One region of the Oceanobacillus picturae genome, then DNA from elsewhere that is predicted to be linked to it. Evidence: a T-box and tRNA genes for the amino acid it is inferred to sense, from the RefSeq annotation. Region 1 holds a T-box; the other holds one or more tRNA genes.
The links. The T-box of region 1 lies ahead of argS (arginine--tRNA ligase). A T-box ahead of a tRNA ligase gene usually reads a tRNA of that ligase, here a tRNA-Arg.
Positions count from the first base shown of each region.

Region 2: it has a tRNA-Arg gene. The T-box ahead of argS (arginine--tRNA ligase) is inferred to sense a tRNA for this amino acid. The anticodon was not compared.

Region 1 is NZ_CCAX010000002.1:596,648-601,077, forward strand. Features, by position in the region: gene BN988_RS13990 (ABC transporter ATP-binding protein) at 1-397, shown strand, start outside; gene BN988_RS13995 (ABC transporter permease) at 394-1,515, shown strand; gene BN988_RS14000 (GNAT family N-acetyltransferase) at 1,611-2,072, shown strand; T-box leader at 2,278-2,490, shown strand; gene argS (arginine--tRNA ligase) at 2,530-4,221, shown strand; gene BN988_RS14010 (metallophosphoesterase) at 4,245-4,430, shown strand, end outside.
Region 2 is NZ_CCAX010000001.1:143,072-147,501, forward strand. Features, by position in the region: gene BN988_RS00710 (XTP/dITP diphosphatase) at 1-587, shown strand, start outside; gene BN988_RS00715 (metallophosphoesterase) at 649-1,158, shown strand; tRNA gene BN988_RS00720 (tRNA-Gly) at 1,492-1,565, shown strand; tRNA gene BN988_RS00725 (tRNA-Arg) at 1,575-1,648, shown strand; gene BN988_RS00730 (MerR family transcriptional regulator) at 1,744-2,499, opposite strand; gene BN988_RS00735 (CPBP family intramembrane glutamic endopeptidase) at 2,584-3,273, shown strand; gene BN988_RS18245 (hypothetical protein) at 3,387-3,713, opposite strand; gene BN988_RS00745 (tetratricopeptide repeat protein) at 4,177-4,430, shown strand, end outside.

The DNA.
Region 1 (4,430 bases):
AATAAACATGCGTAATATTTTATTAGAGCTTGCTGAGATTGGGACAACGATTATCGTATCCTCCCATAACTTAGATGAAATCGATAGACTTACCAATACCATTTATTTTATGAAGGACGGAGCGTTGCTTAAGGAATCACTCACAGACCTTCATCTAAATCAATATGAAGTATCTGTTAGCAATACGGATAAAGCAGTAGAGGTTCTTAATGCCAAAGGGATTCCTTATAGTCTGGCAGAAAAGGGTGTACTACGTTTTGAAGAATCAGATGTATCCCTGCAACAATTTATTGATTGTTTAAATGAGAATCAAATTGAGATAATTTCCATTGAAAATCAAAAGGTTGGAGCAGAAAAGAGATACAGGGAACTTTTTGAAGGGGAAGCTTCCGTATGAAACTACTCTCTTTTGAATTGAAAAAAATAATCTTTAGTAGAAAATTCCTTTTCTTGCTCCTACTGGTTTTCATAGGAATTAGCTTTTTGTTTATTCGCAATCTCGTTTTTCAAGAGCAAATAGTGAAAGAAGAACAAAAAGAGTTGGAAGAATTACTGCAGGCTAACTACAATAATGCGGGTTTGCATATAGCGGAATTGGAAGTAGATCCTGAGAATGAAGAGCAGCAGAAATTACAGCGAATAAATAGTTCCATGATAAATAAGTTATATGAGGTAAGAAACCTCATCAATACAGACGAATGGAAACAGCAACTGAACTTGGAAAACCAATACTATAATGAACTGACTAGCTATGTGGAGGCAGGGGGAGAAACAACCATTCCAATAAAGGAAATCAATTATCGAACTGCCATGAATCAAAAATTGGTAGATGAAGATATCATGCCACAGCACGACCGTTATAGCACAGCGCTACCCAACTTTTTAAAACAAATTTTGACCCTCTTTATAAATGCTGGTGCAATCATTCTCATGCTATTGATTATTGGGGACACGTTATCAGGGGAGTTTGAAAATCGTTCTGTGAATCTACTGTTTACCCAACCATTAGAAAAACACCAAATTATAACGAGCAAATTTGCAAGTGCTATCATTACTTATCTGCTAGCAATGGTGGGGATCGTTGGCTTTACCTTCCTAATAGGATTTTTCTTTGGAGATAAGGGAACGTTTAATTACCCTGTCATCTTTGAGAAAAATGGGGGGATACAATTCCTTACTGTCAAAACGTATATGCTTCAAGGGCTTGCCCTTATCTCTACCACTATTATTCTAGTAATCACTCTCTGCTTCCTGTTTAGCCTCCTAATCAAGCAGACATTGGCTACTCTATTTGCAGTTCTCGTTACACTGTTAGGAGGATTTGCTTTATGGTGGCTTTTACCTTCTGGGGTTATGGCCTGGCTCAATCCGTTCCGCCAAGTTTACCCAGATAATGTACTTCTTCTACAAATTGAGGCACCATGGTACCAAAGTTTTCCAGCAGTTTTTCTCCTGGCGTTTCTCCTGCTTGGTTGGAGCATGCATATGTTCAAATCTAGCAAACAAGAAGGATGAGGTATCATCCTTACTTATTGACTTTGATTATGAATCGGTATTATGCGGAGAATAGATAGCGGGGTATGATAAAAGAAAAACAGGTAGGGGTGACAATGGACACAACCGTGCGTTTTCGTATAGCTAGGGAAGAGGATGTAAGCGAGATTGTGCAAATGCTTGCAGATGATGAGCTTGGGAGAAAGCGAGAGCGTTATGAACAGCCACTACCTTCATGCTACTTGGAGGCTTTCCAGGCAATTGATCAGGATCATAACAATGAATTAGTCGTCGCGGTAAAAAGTGAAGAAGTTATCGGGGTTCTCCAGCTCACCTATATTCCGTATTTAACCTATCAAGGTGGGTGGAGAGCTTTAATTGAGAGTGTTAGAGTACATTCAAGGGCACGTGGGAGCGGAATTGGGGAGCAGCTAATGACATGGGCTATCCAATGGGCAAAGGAAAAAGGATGTCATGTGGTGCAGCTAACTACAGATAAACAACGGCCAGACGCACTTCGATTTTATAAAAAGTTAGGCTTTGTAGATTCCCATGAAGGCATGAAATATCATTTGTAGAGTTGACATGGAGTGTGATTTCAGCTATGATTACAAAAATTATAAGTGTGTGATCAAAAAGGAGGATGAAAAGGACCGAGAAGTTCGAGGCGGTGTAGCTTTGAGTACCGGAACGTATGCAATTAATACGTGAGGAACGGAAAAGCAAGCCAACGAAGAAATTCGATGTGTCATTTTTACCGGACTTTTTGAACAACCTCTATAAGTGAATTCTGTGAAGAAGAGAGTAATTATCACAGGTTCTTAAGCGAGTTAGGGATTTGGTGTGAGCCTAACAGAACAGTGATAATGAAGCGGACTTCTGAGGAGCAGCCTGAACGAGTGCTAGTAGGGTGTGCCGGTTGATGAACGTTAATCATTTCAAGCTTGGTTCAATTTGAACAAAAAGAGTGGTACCGCGGGTAATCTCGTCTCTATATAGAGGCGGGATTTTTTATATTGAAAAGGAGATGATGGGTTGAAGGGTAAACAGTTATTTGCTAAGAAAATAGCGGAAAGTACAGTAGGGGTATTAACAGAGGATGAAGTATTAAAGAGAATAGAGTTACCTAAGTATCAGGAACAAGGAGATCTTGCTTTCCCATGTTTTGAACTGGCAAAGGTATACAAGAAGAATCCAGCTTCTATTGCAACGGAATTAGCAACTAAAACAAAAAGTTCTTATTTTAGTAAAGTCGTCTCTGAAGGGCCCTATGTAAATTGTTTTTTAAATAAGAAACACGTTAGTAAGGAAGTATTAGCGGAGATTCTAACGAAAAAAGAAGCATATGGGTCACTGACTATAGGGCAAGGAGAAAAGGTAACTATAGACTTCTCTTCTCCCAATATTGCAAAGCCCTTTTCAATGGGCCACCTACGCTCCACAGTAATAGGAAACGCTTATGCCAATATATTAGAAAAATGCGGTTACAAGGCAATACGTATTAATCATTTAGGGGATTGGGGTACACAGTTTGGAAAACTCATTACTGCTTACCATCGTTGGGGGAATGAGCAGATTGTACGCCAAGATCCTATTAAGGAACTATTAAAGCTTTATGTTCGTTTTCATGAGGAAGCGGAAGTGGACTCAATGCTGGAAGTGGAAGGACGTCTCTGGTTTCGTAAACTAGAACAAGGGGATAAAAAAGCGTTGGAATTATGGCAGTGGTTTAGAGAAGTCTCCTTGGAAGAATTTAAAGGGATTTATAAGCTTTTAAACGTAACCTTTGATTCATACAATGGGGAAGCGTTTTACAATGATAAAATGGAGGATACGATTCAGTTACTAAAGGGAGAGAGGTTGCTTTCTACTTCTCAGGGTGCAGAAGTTGTTACCTTGGAGGAGCATAATTTACCTCCTTGTCTTATTCAAAAGTCGGATGGGGCAACACTCTATGCGACAAGAGATTTGACTGCGGCCATCTACCGACATAAAAAGTACCAGTTTGCCAAATCAGTCTATGTTGTTGGACAGGAGCAAAGCCTTCATTTTCAGCAAATTTTTCTGGTATTAAGAAAACTGGGATTTAATTGGGCAAGTCAGCTAGAGCATCTACCTTTCGGGTTTATTTTGCAAAACGGTAAAAAGATGTCAACAAGAAAGGGAAAGGTCGTCCTCTTAGAGAATGTATTAAGAGAAGCGATTGCGATGGCAGAAAAAAGCATAGAAGAAAAGAATCCTACTTTGCAAAACAAATCTAAAGTCGCCCACGATGTTGGAATTGGGGCAATCATTTTTCAAGACTTAAAAACAGAGCCACAGCATTCTGTTGAATTTTCCCTTGAGACCATGTTGCGATTTGAAGGTGCGACCGGTTCATATGTGCAGTATACGCATGCAAGAGCCTGTTCCATTCTAAGAAAATCGAATCGTTATAAGGGCAATGAAAGCCTTGATGGGTTGGCAGATGAGCCTAGTTGGTCTGTAGTGAAAAAGCTGATGGATTTCTCATCTAAAGTTCAAGAAAGCTATGAACAGGCAAAGCCTTCTGAGATTGCAACTTACCTTCTCTCGTTATGCCGAGAATTTAATAAATACTATGCCCACTGCAAAATTCTACATGAGGATAACAAATTAGCAAGTCGATTGGCCTTGGTCGAATGTGCTGCCATTGTCATAAAAGAGGGACTACGCCTGCTTGGAATGCAAGCTCCAAGCGAAATGTAAAACGACAAGAAAGGTGATTAACTATGCTTGAGATAGAGAAATTACAGTTAGAATCCGGTAAAAGAGCTATCATTGTCTCTGATATTCATGCAAGCAAGGAATTATTTATAAGACTGCTAGATAAAGTAGTCTACACGTCAGAGGATTATCTATTCATTAATGGCGACCTTTGTGAAAAAGGTCCAAATAGCTTGGAGGCTGTACGTTAT
Region 2 (4,430 bases), on a different contig from region 1:
CTAGGAATGCGGGGAAAGCTGCTGAATTTAAGCAATTTTTTTCCCATTATCATATCGAGGCATTGTCTATGCTTGATCTTGAGGAAGACATACCAGATGTTGAAGAAACTGGTGTCACCTTCGAGGAAAATGCAGCACTAAAAGCCGAAGAAATTTCTACAAAATTGGGGATACCTGTACTTGCGGATGACTCAGGATTGGTAATTAACGCTTTGAATGGTGAACCAGGTGTATATTCGGCCAGATATGCTGGCCTCGATAAAAACGATGATGCCAACATGGACAAAGTATTAAAGAAGCTGCAAGGAGTATCGAGGTTGGAGCGCACCGCCCGATTTGTTTGTGTTATTGCGTTGTCCATACCTGGAGAGAAAACAATCTTTCGAACTGGCTTCTGTGAGGGACACATTGCGGAAACAAAAAGCGGAACAAACGGTTTTGGTTATGACCCTATTTTTATACCAAACGATCAAAAGAAGACGATGGCTGAATTAACTGCCGAAGAAAAGAACCGTATTAGTCATAGAACGAAAGCTATTCAGCAGTTTGATGAATGGATAAAAGGGTATAAAGAAAGAAAAGCATAAGGAATTGGTTTTCTCTAATCATGTTGCCGCTGTGAGATTATACATATTTGGGGTGAAATAAATGACAAAGGTTCTTATAATAAGTGATAGTCATGGATTAACAGATGAATTACTGCAAATTAAAAAAGAGCATAATTTAGAATACATGATCCACTGTGGAGATTCTGAACTGGATCTTGATTCTGAGGAGATGGAAGGTTTCTTTAAAGTAGCAGGAAATTGTGACATGGACACAAGATATCCAGAAGAACAGACAATGGAAATTGATAAAATTAAAATCCTTGCTGTGCATGGTCACTTGCATAATGTAAAACAAAATTTGTTAACAGCTGGGTATCGTGCTGAGGAACTAGGTGCACAGGTCATTTGTTTTGGTCATACGCATGTGGCAGGCGCGCAACAGGTGAATGACCAGTTATTTATTAATCCCGGAAGTATTCGCCAGCCAAGAGGAAGAATGGAAAAGACGTATGCTATCATGGAGTGGGAAACACCAGGAGAAATTGACGTTACATTTTACACATTGGATGGCAAAGAAGTAAAAGATTTAGCTTCTCATGCATCCATATAAACGAGGAAAAAGAGACCTGCTAGGCTATTTTTTCACCAAGCCAAGCAGGTTTTAATCTTTTTTTAATAAAGTGTTGACATTTTCTCGATTTATTAATATAATATTTCTTGTCCGTTAAAAAAGTAACGAACAAAACAAACTGCTCTATGAGGGACAATTATTCATACATACATATCCAATGCGGGTGTAGTTTAGTGACGAGCAAGGCATCTACCGAGTAAACGTCGAGTTGCCTCGAAGCATGAATCATCTGTGAGTATTCTGGAAGATGTAGAGGCAGTAAAGATCTATTTATAAAACGTGTTATAATGAAAACACAATTGCATATTCTATGCGGGTGTAGTTTAGTGGTAAAACCTCAGCCTTCCAAGCTGATGATGAGGGTTCGATTCCCTTCACCCGCTCCATACATACTTGTCCCAGTAGCTCAGCAGGATAGAGCAACAGCCTTCTAAGCTGTGGGTCGCAGGTTCGAATCCTGCCTGGGACGTCTCCAAAAACCTTGCAAACACTTCGTTTGTAAGGTTTTTTTATATTCTACTTCTATGTATTTAAAAAGCCCTCTGGCAATCTGGGCTTCTTACACTAAGCTCTCACCTTATTATATTGTTCTATCGCTTCATCCAAATATTCTAGGATGCTTTCATCGACTGCATATAATTTCATTGCCTGTGAATCTTCTTTTGATTTTCTAGCCTCCCAAAATTTTCTTTCCAAATCACTATTTCCATTAAACATTTCTTTCGATAAGAGTAACGTATCTTCCGCTATAATTTGAGCTTCAACGGAGCTAGGGGAGTTTCCTGTATTCATACTTAATTCAATTCTTCTTATTAAATTAATCCACTTTTTAATATTGGATGAATCTGACTCCATTTTGGGGAGGTTATTTTCCAAAATTTCTTTTTCTTCCTCAACAAATAATTTAGCCATTATCTTCTTTTTATTTTCATTGCTAGAGTCAGGATCTTTGGAAACAAGAGGTAAAAGTCGCTCCCATGGTATGGAGCCTTCCAGCTTAATTGTATTAATAAGCGAATTTGTGTAGGCTAAGGCCTTCTTTAAATCTTCTATATTTGTAAGAAGCTGTTCCTTGTGGATTTCCACAATTTGTTCTATTGAGACTTGATTTATCATTTTTTTTATATTATCCAAAGACATAGAGGTTGATTTTAGTAGCAGAACTTTTTGGAGAAGTAGAATATCTTCTTCTGTGTAGCATCGCTTACCATTTTGATCTTTAACATGTGGTACTACTAAGCCAATGCTATCGTAATAACGAATTGTTCGTTTAGTTATGTTTAGTTTTTTTGCAACTTCACCGGTAGAAAAATATTTCATACAAAATTCCCCTTTTATCCTTGCAGGTTACGTAGCGTAATCTTTTATTCTAAATATACCATATTATATTTGGAGGAATCAGAATTGAAACATTTTTTTGAAGCAAAATGGACATCTAAGGAACTTATCATTTTACTGATACTTACTTTTTTAATTGTACCTTTCGCGTTAGAAGGACTATTACAAGAGCTATTAAGCAGCATTTTCCATAGTAATCTATATGCCGGTACGTTAACAGGATTGATTATGGCGATTGTTTTTACTACTGCTGTGTATGTGGTGGCTTTAAGGCCATTTAATTATAGTTGGCGAGAAATAGGGATTCATTCCTTTAAGGAGGATTACTGGAAATGGATATTTGTTTGGCTACTAATCTTAATTGCAACGAGTATCGCGCTTGTAAGCATAATGGACTTATTTGGTATAGGTACTGATAATGATAAAACAGAATCCTTAAAACAAAATATAAACTGGATAAACATAACGGTTGGCTTTGTCTCAGCCGCAATAATTTCTCCCATGTATGAAGAGATGTTTTATAGAGGATTTCTTTATAAGTGGTTTAGAGTTAAATGGGGGTTAGTACCTGGCCTCTTCTTTAGCTCCATAATATTTACGCTTGTTCACATACCTACGTATAATACGTTGCCTGTCAATTTTATTTCCGGTTTAATTTTCGCTTGGACTTACGAAAAAACAAATTCTATTATACCTGGTATGATTATTCATGGAACTTTTAACGGGATAGCGGTTATTCTAACTACTATAGCTTAATATATTTCGTTCGCCATCGTTCGTTTAAAATGTCTATTAAATTGAATGAAAAAAGAGCCTGCTCTTTTTAATAAAGAAAGCAGACTCTGCTCCATTTCATATAACACAATAAATTAACTTCTGTGTTTTTTATTACGTTGGTTTACACCGAGTACATTATTTCTATTATTACTGCACCTTCTTCTAGGTTGTTGTTCAGCTTCTTCGGCTTCTGCATCAACTTCTTCATTCTCACTATTAGCTCTAACATCACAACCGTTGACATAAACTTTTACAATATTATAGTTATTGTTCTTGTTTTTTAGATCATTCTCATTGTCATTCTCGTTGTCAACGTCGATATCGCTGTCAAAATCTACATCTGCATGCGCTTTAGCAAAGTAATATTCTTGGTTTCCATTCTGATCAAAGCTTCTGTTCTGACTTCTTCTTTTTCCCATTGTATTTCCCTCCTTTTATCTTGATAATGTATCTTATTCTAAAAGTGATAGTTTGGAATGGCAGTTTGCTCAAGTCAATCGTCTGTTTTTAGTAGAGGAGATAGTTTAAAGTTTAGTGGCTTTTGAAGGCGCGGTTCAAGATGGGTTATAGCAAACATTAAGTATCTGTGTTAAACTTTCTAGAAAAATGATTAAATTATATAACACTTACTATTTCGGCATGTTGACTTAGATTCATGTTATAATTACATAGCTTAGTTTTACATAGTATACGGTGGTCTGTAAGTGATTTGCGCTTATACATAGGTCTTACTTAAAAAGTTGTTAATTTAAAGAAACAGGCCAAAATCTCTTTTATTGGATTTGAAATTCTTTATAAAGAGGTTTATTTATACAAAATCAGGGTATGTATCTCTATTGACTGATTAATAATAGAATAAATACGTTGGAAAGGAGGAAATTGATGCAGCAGCATACAGAAAAAGAGAATGTTATTCTCTTCCCAAAGTGGAAAGATGTATTGGAAGAAGAGAGTGTGCAGGCTCTTAAAGATAAAAGGTATGAAGAGGCGCTTTCGAAGTTGGACAAATTGCTAAGCTACCACATAAGATCCCATGAGATAATAATTGGCAAGCTGATTTGTCTAATGGAATTAGACCGACATACTGAAGCACAAGAGATATGTGAGGAATTACTTACAGAGAAAGATGAGCATTA